DNA from 2 places in the Reinekea thalattae genome. Region 1 is predicted to be linked to the other one. Evidence: riboswitches for the same ligand, from Rfam matches in the RefSeq annotation. Region 1 holds a riboswitch; the other holds the start of a gene.
The links. Region 1 has a riboswitch for thiamine pyrophosphate ahead of thiD (bifunctional hydroxymethylpyrimidine kinase/phosphomethylpyrimidine kinase). Riboswitches for the same ligand answer to the same signal wherever they lie in the genome.
Positions count from the first base shown of each region.

Region 2: another riboswitch for thiamine pyrophosphate. It lies ahead of thiS (sulfur carrier protein ThiS); the one in region 1 lies ahead of thiD (bifunctional hydroxymethylpyrimidine kinase/phosphomethylpyrimidine kinase).

Region 1 covers NZ_VKAD01000001.1:1,943,900-1,951,407, forward strand. The annotation lists gene FME95_RS08860 (sensor histidine kinase) at 1-211, opposite strand, end outside; gene FME95_RS08865 (SDR family oxidoreductase) at 376-1,059, opposite strand; gene FME95_RS08870 (sodium:solute symporter family transporter) at 1,213-2,652, opposite strand; gene tenA (thiaminase II) at 2,717-3,415, opposite strand; gene FME95_RS08880 (thiamine phosphate synthase) at 3,477-4,094, opposite strand; gene thiD (bifunctional hydroxymethylpyrimidine kinase/phosphomethylpyrimidine kinase) at 4,100-4,930, opposite strand; TPP riboswitch at 4,995-5,157, opposite strand; gene FME95_RS08890 (nucleoid-associated protein) at 5,221-6,225, opposite strand; gene putA (bifunctional proline dehydrogenase/L-glutamate gamma-semialdehyde dehydrogenase PutA) at 6,390-7,508, opposite strand, start outside.
Region 2 covers NZ_VKAD01000002.1:256,641-264,148, forward strand. The annotation lists gene FME95_RS11470 (bifunctional diguanylate cyclase/phosphodiesterase) at 1-1,504, opposite strand, end outside; gene FME95_RS11475 (SDR family oxidoreductase) at 1,821-2,591, opposite strand; gene FME95_RS11480 (LysR family transcriptional regulator) at 2,772-3,662, shown strand; TPP riboswitch at 3,737-3,867, shown strand; gene thiS (sulfur carrier protein ThiS) at 4,078-4,278, shown strand; gene FME95_RS11490 (thiazole synthase) at 4,281-5,054, shown strand; gene thiH (2-iminoacetate synthase ThiH) at 5,051-6,238, shown strand; gene FME95_RS11500 (GntR family transcriptional regulator) at 6,265-7,020, opposite strand; gene FME95_RS11505 (ABC transporter ATP-binding protein) at 7,059-7,508, opposite strand, start outside.

The DNA of each region.
Region 1 (7,508 bases):
TTATCAAGGCACGCAAGTAATCAACATCGACCGCTTCTGTTTCCATCAACTGGCTTACGGCGTTGCTATACTCAACATTATATTTTAAATGTAACGAATTAAGCTGATGAAAGGTGGCGCCTTTGGATAATTGCAAAGCCGCCCATATGGTAATGCTGACTTCAAATACCGTCAGGCTAACAATCACCATCAACTTTCGTGATATGTTCATGTTGCGTGCTCTTTATACAAGATCACAACTAACAATAGACGGTATCTAAGCGCTTTCCATTTATTTTTATTGTTGCCTATTCAGGCATTTAACTTCTGGAATAGGCATCACCTGAGGATCCATTCAAATCTATTTAGGCAAACTAAGCGCCTATAAACGAACAGCTACCAAGGATGCTCGTCACCTTGCCAAGTGAAGAATCGCCCCGTGTCATTCAAGCTAAGTTTTTGCGCCAATGCTAATAGGCCTGTGGCACTTTCTTGCGCTGTAATATCTGCATTTTCACCGCCCATATCGGTTTTAACCCAACCCGGATGCACCACACAAGCAACAACTCCCTTTGCTTTGAGTTCATTAGCAAGCACGGTAACAACCTTATTTACTGCCGCTTTTGAGCTGCGATACGCATACATACCAACACTGTCACGCTGCATAGAACCCATCTGGCTAGAGATGGTGATAATACGAGGATTTTCTGACTGCTCAATCTGGCTCAGCAAGGCACGCGTGACCATTAACGGAGCAATACTATTAATAGCAAAGGCATCCAGCCAAGCACTCGCCTCAATGCCTTCTAGAGATTGGTCATCGGCACCGATGGTGCCAGCGTTATTGATTAAAATATCGATCGTTTGACCCGCTAATTGCGCCGATAACGCCTTAATCGCTGACTGATCGGTGACTTCTAATTCTTTTAACACCAGCTGCTGATTCGTTGCTAGTTCGCTAAGTGCATCGCTCGGCTGATTCCGATAGGTTGCTATAACCTGATAACCCTGCTGTAAAAACTGGCGGGTTAATTCCAGACCAATACCTCTAGAGGCACCTGTAATTAATACGGTTTCCATGCTGCACTCCTTTTCTATAACTGAATTAAAAACGAATTGTTAGCAGCTTAAGTATGCATACAGGAAATGACAATCGAAAGGCTAAGCCAAATTAAAAAAGCCCGTTAATGAACATCATCATTAACGGGCAACGCAGGGATTAGAACATTTAAACTAGCTGGATAGTTTTTTCGCTTGGTTTGCAATGATCGAGAAGTCGAAGACTTTTTTGCTCGGCAACATCAATAGCAACAATGACACAGCAACCGGCGCAAAGCTGGCTAACATAAAGGATTCATATAAAAACTCGGCAGGCTGGCCCGGTTTTGGGAAAAAGTAAAAACCACAGACCAATCCGACAACGATACTCACTATGGCCTGATAACTTTTATAGCGACGATTATAAAAACCAAAAAATACCGGGAAGGCCGCAGCGCAACAAAGTAAATCGGCTAACAGGAATAGGTACAGAATACTTAACCCTTTAGAGGCAACAAACAATGCAATCGCCGACAAAGCAATAACCAACCAACGCGACAGCACGATCAAACGGGATTGCTCGATGTTCGGCAACAAACGTTTAATATCAATAATAAACAAGCTATGAAAACTGCTCACCGAAGAGTCCGCACTGCTCATAATCAACGCCAGGCCAAAGAAGACCAAGCCAACCAATAACGCATAGGGTGCGCCATCAAGCAGCACACTGAACAGTGCCGTTGCACCGGTTCCCGGCAGCGACAAACCAACAAAAGCCAAACCAAATAAACCCAAAGCGACAATAATCGGGAAACCAATTAGACCGCTGAGTAAAAAGCCGCTAGCTAACGCTTTGCTGTCTTTAGCTGCAAACACTCGTTGCCATGTGCCTTGATAAAACAAGCCTGTTAATGCCACCGCTAAAAAGAAGGTAATACCCGCTTTGATACCAGAGCTTTCGAATGGATTAATTAGATGCGCAGCCTTTTGCTGCAAACCTTCGACAACCGGTGCCGCACCGCCAGTCGCATACCAACCTAACACTAAAACAAGTACGATAAACGGCAGGATAATCAACATCTGTAATCGGTCGGTGAAGATCGACACTTTAAGCCCGCCATACAGGGTGTAAAGCAGGGTTGCAACGATCACGATACTGGCTGTCAGCCATAATGGCACTGGCGCAATTAGCGCAACAATTTGAGCAATACCAGTTAAGCCCGCAGCTAAACCGATAAACAAATAAAACAACATAATCGCCAAGACAAACAGGTAAACGCCACGGCCATAACGCGCATAAACAAATTCGGTCAGCGTATGGCCATTAGGCATCAACTGACGAATACGCTTACCCAATGGAATCATCACAAGGCCCGGCACTAATACGCCTAAGGCATAACCAATAACACCACTGATGCCTCCCCAAGTTGCCAGCTCAGCAGGGCCAAATAAAACCCAGGTGCCAAGCGTTGTCGCCAATAATGTGAGCAGCGTTGCGCTACCAGTTTGGCTGTTTCGCGCAATAATAAAATCTTCTAGGTTAGATGGTTGGCGGCGCGCAAATAACAGGCCTGCGAGCGCAAAAAATACTGAAAAAAGACTAAGCCAAATAATGGCACTAAGGTTGGTAAGCATTGGGTTTCCTATTTAATAAAATCAGTTAGTAGCTAATCGATTGCTAATTAAAATTTAATCACGGTTACGAGCGACCTGCTCGCAAACCCATGGACCAAAACTGAGCTTCCAGTTCTGTTGCGGTCGTAAAACGTTGCTGCATCTGTTGCCATCTTGGACTTTGCTCAGGCGCATCACCGACACGACGGGCAATGGCAAGATCTAACAGATGGCCGATATCAACGCAGGCCTGTTGATATTGCTCACCGCTGTAAATATCGATCCAATCTTTATAGGGGTTGCCTGCCACCGCGTAAGGCTTAAGGCGCAAGCCGATTTCACCATAGCCAAAGGCACAGGGCGCCAACGCCAGCACCAAATCTAAAAAGTCGCCTTGCAAGCCAGAGTCGAGCACATAACGGGTGTAGGCGATGGTTTCGAGTTCTTCTTTAGCGTCGTAAATTTCTGCTTCGCTGATACCTTGAGCGGCGCAGGTTTTAACGTGAATCGAAAGTTCATGGTTAATCAACGAGTCGACCGTGGCGGCACAGAGGCGCATCTCTTCTGGGCATTCAGCTTTAACCACACCCAACGCCCAAGCGCGTGAGTAATGCATCAGATAAACGTAATCTTGAATCATGTACTGTAAGAATGATTTTTCTGGCAAGCTGCCGTCGGCTAAACCTGCGACAAAGTCGTGCTCAATATACTGTTGCCATTGCTCACTACAGCCAGCACGTAACAGGGAAAAATGTTTACCGTAATTCGGAATCGTATCTGTCATATGTATCGCCATTAAAAACGTTAAAGGGATTTTTTATTCGTAACTTAGAGATAAATAAAAATTATAAATTTTGGCGCTGAGGACGACAGCGTTCGAGCCACTCATTAACACGCTGCTCGGGGTTTTCATTGAGCGTAATATCAGTCACGGCAGAAACAATATCTGCGCCTGCGTCAAATGCGCCTTGAGCGCGATCGACCGACATGCCGCCAATGGCAACCAATGGAATATCGCCAATTTTTTCACGCCACTCGGTGAGCTTTTCTAAACCCTGTTGATGCCATTTCATTTTTTTTAAAATGGTTGGATAAACCGGGCCCAAGGCAATGTAGTCAGGTTGCAACGCCAACGCTCGGTCTAATTCGGCTTCATCGTGTGTACTGATGCCGAGTTTAATGCCGGCCTTTTTTATTGCGGCAAGATCGGCGCTGTCGAGATCTTCTTGGCCTAAGTGCAGCCACTGACAACCCAGCTCGATGGCGAGCTGCCAATAGTCGTTAATCACCAAATCACATTGATGTTCCTGACAAATTTTTTCAGCCTGAATAATCTGTTCACGCACAACCGACATCGGCTGATCTTTAATTCGCAACTGAACCAATTCAATACCGAGCGGCACTAAACGTTGCAGCCATTCGCTGTTATCAAAAATAGGGTAGAACGCAGCCAATTTTTTCATTTCGATTACCGCCAAATTTCGTGAAAATGATGAACAGGGCCGTGACCTTTACCGACCGTTAATTGATCGGCCTTGGCAATAGCGGTATGCAAATAACGATGAGCGCGCTCAACAGCCTCCGGCAGCGTAACGCCTTTGGCTAACCAAGCAGCAATGCTCGAAGAGTAGGTACAGCCAGTACCGTGCGTGTTTTTTGTGGCAATGCGAGGCGCCTGAAAAAGCTTTGCAGCAAACTCATGACCGAGTAGAAGATCACGGCAAATATCTGCGTCACCATGACCGCCTTTTAGCAACACCGCATCTGCGCCAAGCGCTAACAATGATTGCGCATGCTGTTGCATTTGTTGCTCAGAAATAGCCTGCTGTGCTGGCAAGTTCAACAATACATTGGCTTCAGGAAAGTTGGGGGTAATAAGATTGGCTCGTGGAATGAGCAGGCTTTTCAAGGCGTCGATGGCCTCGTCTTGCAGCAAGGCATCACCAGACTTTGCAATCATCACCGGGTCCAATACCAGATAACCCTGATAATCTTTTAACGCCTCGAATACTGCGGCAACCAGCTCACTAGAAAACAGCATGCCGATCTTAATGGCTTGCACATTGAGATCATCCAGCACGGCTTTAATTTGTGCGCTGACAATATCAATCGGCACCGGATGAACCGCTGTCACCGCCTGAGTATTTTGCGCAGTAATGGCAGTAATAACACTTGCGCCATAGGCACCGTTAGCAGAAAAGGCTTTCAGATCGGCTTGAATTCCGGCACCACCACCGCTGTCAGAACCGGCAATAGTGAGCGCTATGGGCGTTGAATTATTAGGAGAAGAATTTGTCATCTACATCACCAAGTTTTACTAAGCGACATAGGAAAAGAGTGCACGAGAGGATGCATTATTGCTGCATAAAATCGTATCCGTTCCCTACGCCGATACTAATCGGATCAGGTTCACCGGGTTGATGCGAGCATCTCTCAGCCTAACTAATTTTAACGCTAGCTCATTTAAAACTATATTGTTTAAAGGCTAGCTGTTTTAAATTAATTTAGGCACCCCGACGGACTGCTTTGAAAACAGCATAAAAAACTTAATCTGTCTTTACAAGCGATCTTTTTATAATTTTTTTTGTTCTAGCCTTCGTTATCGCGCAATGCCGAGTGCAACTGCTTAACTAAACTGGGCGGCAAATGCGTGATTGTCAGCGTTTCATTATCTGGATCAAACTGAATGGTTTTACCCAAGTTTTCATTACTGAAACTGATAGAAACTTCTTTAGTTTTACCGGTATAACGCTGGAATTTTTTAAGCGCACTTCGGTTAGGAATAAACTCTTTTTTAAGCTCTGGCTGCTCGGTTTCAATAAAGTCTGTTAGGCTTTGCTCTGTCTGACTCGGCACTTGATCTTTGATCACTTCGGCCATTTCATCGGCAACAACAAGCTCACCCAATTTGTCTTGTTCGGCGCAGTATTCCAGTGCTTTTTTTCGATAATTTCCGCCGGCTTCTTGCGGTAAAGACTGGCTATAGGCTTTGACGATTTCTAAAAATCGCTCGGTATCTTCGGCGGTATTTACTGTATCGACAAAGTCGATAAAATTGACCAAACTGCTTTGCAGCGCTCGGTCGCCAAAGCCAAAACTGATGGTTAAGTATTTTTGCTCTTGCTGAGCAAAGGCGGCTAAATCTATACAGCCACCAAAGCCTAATTTAGCAAAATCAATAACGCTACTGGCTTCTATGTCTATCGATTTATTGAGCTTAATGCCGTGCTTGTGTTTAAGCTGGAAAAACCAAAGCAATCTATCCTGTTCGGTCTCTTCTTCGGCAAAAAACCAATAGCCTTCGGTTTCTTGCTCGTCCTGTTCAATCGCCATTCTTAGCTGTTTTAACCACTGAACGGTCAATTCGGCAAAGCTCAAATCTTGCGATGACCACTGCTCAAGCAGGGTTTTTACCGTGCCATTGGCGTTATCGAACTGGCCATACTGTTTGCTCGCACGGTTAAAAAAAGCACTCTTAATTTGTGCCAGCAGCGTATTGAGCGAATCATCAAGCGGGTATAAATCTGGACGGAGAGTCAGTGTTGACTCAGAAGCGCAGACCAATTGGTGCGCAATTGCGTGTTTAATAGACATAACGACCTAAACAAAAATAACCAGCCGCTATTCTAGCGAATCCTGATGCAATCTGTCAGCGTTACCAGCTTGCGTCAGCCTGTAATCGTGACGGCTAACGCAAGCTGTGTGCTCACTCTTTAAGTATTAAGCTAAACGAGGCTACTGATGAGCAGGCTTAACCATTAACCGCCAGCCAATAACTCGGTATTACCACCAGAGGCGGTGGTATCGATACAAACATGGCGTTCATAAGCAACATGGGCAATATCTGGCTGGCCAATAATCAACGGTCGCAGTGCGCCTTGCATTGCTGCCAAGGCTTTTTCCAGTTGCTGTGCTTGTGTCGCGTCGCCCCACCAAATCACGGCAGAAAAACCTGCAAGTTTTTGCAACTGTTCACTGTAGATTAAACCCGCACAGACCACCGCCTTACCACCGCATTGACGAACCTGCTGCGCCTGTTGCTCTGCCAACTCCACACTTGGTCCAAGACATAGCACCGCAGGCTTGGCAACAAAACTTAGACAGTTTGATTCCCCCGTCGGCCCCGGTAATGTCATTGGTGTGATAAAGGTTTCGGCAGTTGCCTGATCTATTTTTTGCTGCAATTCTGCCAACGCTTCTGTACTTTGCGCTGTCTTTTTAGGTAATTCAGTTGCCGCTGTTTCTGCAACCGCATTACGATAAAAACGCTTGAGGTAATTTGGTCCACCCGCTTTAGGGCCGGTACCAGACAAGCCATGACCACCAAAAGGCTGGCTTCCGACAATCGCGCCAATCTGATTGCGATTAACATAGATATTGCCAGCCTCAATGTGTTCACTTAACCACTGCACTCGATTATCGATACGCGTTTGCACGCCAAAGGTTAAGCCATAACCAGTCGCGTTGATGTCATCGACAACCTGCGCTAACTGGTGATTTTTAAAGCTAGCAATATGCAAGACAGGGCCAAAAATTTCTTTTTCTATGTCGCTAATAGAGTCCACTCGAATCACCGCTGGGCCAATAAAGGTTCCCTGATCCGAGCTTGGCATCAACTTAAGCAAACGCCCTTGTTGCTCTGCTTTGTCAACAGCGCTTTCTATGTTAGCCAGTGCTTCTGCATCGATAACTGGGCCAATATCGGTACTCAACTGCCACGGGTCACCCAGTGTTAACTCCGCCATGGCTCCGAACAACATTTCGGTAAACTCATCGAGAATATCTGCTTGTACATACAGGCAACGTAATGCCGAACAGCGCTGACCCGCCGATTGAAAGGCGCTTTCAATCACGGCGCTGACAGCCTGTTCTAACAG
Region 2 (7,508 bases), on a different contig from region 1:
GACTTTTTAATGTCGCGGTGTCTGGTATACCCATGCGTGCTTTTTTCTCGATAGCGAGTAGTGTTGGGTTGGCAATGGTTTTTCCGGTATCGCTATCAAACAGATGTACGACGTTTTCAAACGGTTCACCAACCGCGTCGGCCTGAGTGAACCCAGTAAGTAATTCGGCAACTGGGTTTAAAAAGGTGATGTAGCCATTAGCGTCGGTAGTGACCATGCCGTCACCCATTGAATTTACAGTGATCTCCAACAGGTCTTTTTCTTCTTTAAGGTTTTCTGCTAAGCGGCGTTCACGCGTAACGTCGTTCAATACAGCATAAGAGCGGCCGCCGTGATCTTCTTCGACGTAAATAGCAGAAAGTTCAATGTCGAGTAAGGAGCCATCTTTACGGATAAATTGGTAATTAACGTTATTGATGTATCCATTTTCAAAAAACTCAGGCAAAACCTCTTCGACTGCTTTTTTAGCAGATTCAGGTGTTAAAAAGATGGCCGATTTTTTTCCGATAACTTCATGCCGACGATAGCCTAACAGTTCTAGCCACTTGTCACTGACTGCGACAATGTTGCCATTGTCATCGATAGAATGAAGTGGCATCGGTGTTCGCTCGTAAACGTTGGTGGCTTCAATCGATAGATCGCGATAGAGGTTCTTTTTACGCCGCAACTCGCGCAATTTTATGCCAAATAGATTGCTGAATAAAAAGACTAAGCCGAGATTGATAAAAAGATAAACTGGGTTTTCAATGCCAAAGCTGTCAGCAGTAGAGAGAACTGGCATCATCACTGCCATTGTTGCAGCGATAATGGCTAGGCGTGTAAAGGACCAAATAGAGACCAAGATTAATAATAAAAAGGCCAGTAAATAGGGTTCGGATGAATGGTTAAATGCCCAGTAAATACCAATGACAGAGCCCGCAAAAATACTGGCACTGATTGGGCTAATTAATACCTGTGCAATACGTTTCGCGCCTAGATTAAGCCAGCAAACCATGAAGCCAAACAAACTAAGACCGCCAATGAGTTTGGCATTCATCCAATTTGCCCAGCTGTTAGAAACATCGTAATTACCTTGCATGTAAAACAAAATTGAAATGACAACGCCGGCAATGGCCGGTGCTACAAGGCAAGAGAGCACCATCGCTTTAAAAAATTCTTCCGGTACATTAATTAATTCATTAAAGCGGGTATGTTGCCGGCAAAAATAGCCAGTAATCATAACTTGGCAAAGGTTAGCGCAAACAAAGGATGATGTTTTTAATAAGTCGGACGAGTAAGGCAGGTCAGCTAAAAAATTACCGGCAGCGATAGCGATGGCAATGACTGGCCAGTGCTTAAGGTCGTGTTTTATCAATAACAGGCCGGTGGCGATATTAGGCAACCATAGCAATGCCATAGCATGGCCAGATCGAGTGAGCATTAGCGACAGCGATGCCAATGCATAGTAGGTGACAAAAAATAGCAGTCCGATTAGGACCGTTCTAGGTATAAAGGTTAAAGCCACTGGAATTCCTGAAAAGCATGCAAATACCTAATTCAGTGTGGCTTGATTTAGATCAATATCAAGTCGATGAATATAATAATTTCCTGCTTTTAGAAAACAGTATTTAAATCAAATATTTAGGCTCTTTAAATCGCCAGAAAGCAATGGTTCGCGTGCCTTTAGCGACCAAATAAATGAAGCCGTCGAGGTACAGGATGACGACTTCATCACAGCTTAATGAGCGCGCTTTATCGCGGCTTATATTTTAGGACGAGTCAGGCTAATAATGTCGTTCATTGCAAATCGTCATAGGTTAGGAATCTCGTATGATTACTAACTAGCCGATCCCGCCGTTGGCACGAATGATTTGGCCGTTTATCCAACCTGCATCTGCAGAGCAAAGGAAGGAAATAACATTGGCGATATCGCTTGGTTGGCCTAAGCGCTCTAGCGGTGGCATTTTGGAAAACTGTGCAATTTGCTCATCACTTTTACCGTTCAAGAACAGCTCGGTCGAGACCGGCCCCGGTGCAACGGCGTTAACCGTAATGTTTTTACCGCGCATCTCTTTAGCAAAGATGCGAGTAAAGGCTTCGACTGCCGCTTTGGTGCCGTTATAGAGTCCGTAACCTGGCATGTTCAGCGCTAAGGTTGTGCTCGACAGGTTGATGATACGACCACCTGTTGCCATCTCTTTATACGCAGCTTGCATAGTTAAAAAGGTGCCTTGGGTATTGATTGCGAAGGCGCGGTTCAGCTGTTCAATACTGGTTTCGGCCATCGGTGTGACTTGCAGAATGCCAGCGTTATTGATGAGCGCGTCAATGCGGCCAAAGCTTTGTTTGGTCTGAGCAAACAGAGCGTCAACTTGCTCAGGGTTGGATATGTCTGCCTGAATCGCCAGTGCTTTACCGCCTTGTTTTTCAATCTGAGCGACAAGCGCGTCGGCGGCCTGAGCATTGGCTTGGTAATTAATCACCACTCGGTAGCCATCGTAGGCTAGGCGTTGGGCAATTTGTGCTCCAATGCCACGTGATGCCCCTGTTACGATGGCAACCGGTTGGTCTGTTGTAGTTGTGGTTTGAGTCTGGGGTTGAGTCTGTGTCATTTGGTGACCTCCGGTAATGAAAATAATGTCTTCCATCTGACGGAAAAGAAGGTTACTGGCTGGAGTGGCTTTAATAATTAGCCTAAAATTGTCATTACTATTCCATTTTTAACAACAATGGTGCTTTGCATAACGACGGCACTTTGCATAGCAGCAGCACTTTAAAATGATGGAGCGGTTATGGATCGTTTTCAGGAAATGCAGATATTTGTGCGGATTGCTGAGCGCAATAGCTTTACGCAAGCCGCGGAAGACTTGCAGATACCACGCGCAACGGTGACCAATACGATAAAACGTTTGGAGGCGAGGCTTGGAAGTCGGCTGTTACAAAGAACCACTCGGCAAGTCAGAATGACTCAAGAAGGGCAGTATTATTATCGCCGCTGCCTACAAATTCTTGCCGAGCTTGAAGACACTGAGCGGACTTTTTTAGAGCAGAACCCAAAAGGCTTATTACGTGTTAATTTGCAAGGCACCTTGGCGAAGCATTTTGTTGTGCCTTATTTAGCGGATTTTGTTGCGCGTTACCCAGACATCCAATTGCATATTGGTGAAGATGATCGTCTGGTGGATTTAGTACGTGAGGGGATCGACTGCGTTCTGCGTGCAGGCACACTACAGGATTCTACTTTGGTGGCGCGGCCGCTGGCGCAAATGCCGCAGCTAACCGTCGCCAGCCCAGACTATCTAGCAAAATTTGGAACCCCCAATAGCATTGAGCAATTATCGACGCATCAGGCGGTTGGTTATAGTTCGCATGAATTTGGTCATCAAACCGATCTAGATTTTGTTGTCGATAATCAGGTTGTCGCGGTAAACCTTCGAGCCGATCTTTTTGTCAATGGTGCCGATCTTTACACTGGAGCCGCGGTTGCCGGCTTAGGCATTATTCAGGTGCCTCGCTATCGAATTGAGCAGCAGCTAAAAGAGAATCGTCTCGTAGAACTGCTACCGTCAACTCCGCCGCCGGCCATGCCTGTTTCGGCATTGATGACACATCACAAGCAGTTGTCGTCGCGCACGCGTGTCTTTGTCGACTGGTTGGTTGAGCGTTTTCGCTCGTTAGATTAAACCTGATAATGGTTTTGTTTGGCGGTTAAATAACAAAACGCGGTTGCATCTAAATGCCGCTTGTTTTAATTTAGGCGCACTTGTCGGAGTGCTCGAAAGAGCTGAGATCGCACCGTTTGGTTGTTACCCTGTAACGTCAAACACTGCGGGATCCGTGGAACCTGATCAGGCTAATACCTGCGAAGGAAACAAGAGAATCGCCTACATAGCTTTTTTTGTCCACATTTCTCACCTAGTGAGGCTCCGACGTTATTTTTCTATTGGAGCTTTGCATGCACCTCTCATTGAGTCCTCCTTTTCTAAAAAATATTCAGCTCTGCCACTGTAATTTTTTAACACAGCTTTTTACCTGTATTTGTTGCATTCGTTGTCGAGCATTGCATCGCTTCAGCTTTCCAATCTTGGGAGTGACGTCATGAATATTTTATTGAACGATGAGCCACAAACGGTTGCTGATAATAGCCAACTGATTGCTGCCTTGGAGCAATTGTGTATCGAAACTCAGGGCGTTGCGGTCGCCGTTAATAATGAAATTTTGCCACCCGATACATGGCCCGATATTACCTTGAAAGATCAGGATGAGTTGGTTGTATTTAAATTGATTGCAGGTGGTTGAAGATGAAAATTGCAGACAAAACATTTAATTCCCGACTGCTGTTGGGCACGGGCAAGTTTTCTTCGAGCCAAGTGATGGTCGAGGCGGTTAAAGCCAGTGGCAGCGAATTAGTTACTTTGGCGATGCGTCGCGTTAACCCGAATGAAAAAACTGATCCGATTGTTACGCCGTTAATCGAAGCTGGCATTCAGCTATTGCCAAATACCAGCGGCGCGCGCAACGCAGAAGAGGCGGTTTTTGCTGCCAAGCTTGCACACTCGGCAACCGGTACACGTTGGGTCAAGTTGGAAATTCACCCTGATCCGCGTTATTTAATGCCAGACCCAATCGAAACGTTAAAGGCCACCGAACAGTTGGTTGAGTTGGGTTTTCACGTCATGCCATACATGCATGCGGATCCAGTATTGGCTAAGCGTTTAGAAGAGGCAGGCAGTGCCGCCGTGATGCCGCTAGCAGCGCCGATTGGTAGTAATAAGGGCTTACTAACACGTGATTTTATTCAGATGATTGTTGAGCAAGCCAACGTGCCGGTGGTGGTCGATGCTGGCATTGGTAAGCCTTCTGATGCCATGCAGGCAATGGAAATGGGAGTCGATTTTGTCTTGGTTAATACCGCCATTGCCAGTGCGCAAAACCCGGTTGCCATGGCGGCCTGTTTTAAGCAGGCGGTGATTACCGGTCGCCAAGCTTACGAGGCTGGCTTGGGTGCGCAATCGAGCAATGCAACTGCTGTCGCTTCCAGCCCGTTGACTGATTTTTTAGGGGCAAGCTCATGAGCCAAAGTATTCAAATTAGCACTAAAAAAAGTAACGAGAGCAGCACCGGAAAAAGAACTCAAACTAGCACCGAGCTAAACTTTGCCAACGGCTGGTCGCAACAACGTTGGGATGACTTAGCAACGCCGCTGAAACAGGTTGACGATGCCGCAGTGCAACGAGCATTGCAAAAAGATCGTTTATCAATTGACGATTTTGCCGCGTTAATTTCTCCGCAAGCGCAGCCTTATTTGGAACAGATGGCAGAAAAAGCGCAACGCTTAACACGGCAGCGGTTTGGTCATGTTATTCAAAGTTACGCACCGCTGTACTTGAGTAATGTCTGCTCGAATTGGTGCAGCTATTGCGGTTTTAGTATTCACAATAAACTGCGCCGAAAAACCTTAGACAACAATGAAATAGATGCCGAAGCCGAAGCACTAAAAAAACGCGGTTTCGATAGTGTTTTGTTAGTGACCGGAGAAGCCGAAAAAACTGTCGGGATTGATTACCTAAGCAACGCAGTCAAACGTTTAAAACCAAAATTCAGTCAATTAGCTATTGAAGTGCAGCCGCTCACAACTGAAGAGTATGGCGTGTTGCGCAAGCAGGGCGTTGAGTCACTCAGTCTGTATCAAGAAACCTATAATCCAGCCAGTTATGCCGAACATCACCGGCACGGAAAAAAACAAGATATGGTTTATCGACTAAACGCTCCAGAGCGTGCTGCCGATGCTGATTTTTTAAAAATTAATTTAGGTATATTGATCGGCCTCACTGATTGGCGACAAGACAGTTTGGCGTGCGCGTTACACTTGCGCCATTTACAAAAAAAATATTGGACCGCACGTTTTGGTATGAGCTTTCCAAGGCTTAGACCATGTGCCGGAGAATTAGAAAACCCATTGCACATTAGCGACCGAGAATTACTGCAATTAATTTTAGCCTGGCGCTTATTTGATGCCGAACTGGATTTGGGTTTAAGCACCCGCGAAGCCCCAGAATTTCGCAACGGCATTGCACGTTTGGGTATCACCAGCATGAGCGCCGAATCGATTACTCAGCCAGGAGGCTACGCAGAAGATGCTGCAACGGCACTGGAGCAATTTGAAGTCAGCGATGAACGAAAACTCGATGACATCAAAGCCAATTTAGAACAACAAGGGCTTATGTTGATCGCTACTGATAGTCATTATTTTTCTTAGTAGCCGTTTCTAATTTTGGTTATAAACTATAGCGTATTTTGTAATTCAGCGACAAAATCATAGGAGTCTCCCGGGAACCAAGATCGCGTAAATTCCACAGGAGAGTTTTCGGCGCAGACTCCGGTTCGCTCTATATACAGCACGGCACTGGATTCAGGAATGCTTAACAGGTTTGCACGTTCTGAATCGATGCTGATGGCTCTTAGGCGTTGGAATGCTCTAACAGGCCGTTTACCTTGTTTGTCGAGTAAGGCATAGAGTGAGCCTTCAACGGCGAATGGATTAAGAATGTACTGGCTAGGAATACTGGCCAGTTCTAATGCCATGGGTTTTCCATCGGTAAAACGTAATCGATAAAAACGGACCACTAGGTCATCGTCTTGCAAGTTTAAGGCTGCTCGTTCTTCTGCTCGTGGCATGCCTAACGATCGATCTAGCCACTTTGAACTGATGCTTTTGCCGCGATCTTGCATAATCTCGGTGAAGCTACGCAAATGATTGAGTGGCTGCTCAACACGCTCACTGACAAAGGTGCCAGCACCTTGACGTTGAGTGAGGACCTCGTCTTTGACCAGCTCATCAATAGCGCGTCTGATCGTAACACGAGAGACATTCAGGTACTGCGCGAGGTCGCGCTCTGGTGGTAAGTTATCACCACCAATGAGTCGACCGTCGAGTATCGGAGCATTAATCGCCTTCTTAACCAAAAGGTAAAGCGGCGTGCCTTTCTGCCGAAGGTTAAGAGGGCTTCCAAACAGTTGTTCTAATCGCTCTTCAAGCATTTAAAATCCTAAATAAGTCTCGTTAGGTTGAGAGTACTTTATTGGCTTTCATTGAGACTTTTATGTGTTCGTTGTAACGCCTTTCCTGACTGATCAAAAACATAAAGATTCTCAGCACTAATACCAAATTTTATTTCATCACCGAATTTAAAGGCTTTGTTTCCTGGAACTTTTAGGACAATTTCTTCAGGATGATCGGCTATTTTAACGTATAAATAGGATAATTCACCCAGCTGTTCAATTAGAGTGATAACGCCAGATAATTGATTCTCAGGCTGATCTATTTGTATATGTTCAGGGCGGAAGCCAAGTTCCAGAGGAGTTCCTGTTTGAAGGTTGCTAGCATTTATGGCGACGGTTATTTTTAAACCTGAGTCGAGCAGTAGCTCGCTCATGTTTGAATCAGACTTATGCAGCTTTGCGTTTAAGAAATTCATGTTAGGTGAGCCAATAAAGCTTGCTACAAAACGAGTTTCAGGGCTGTGATA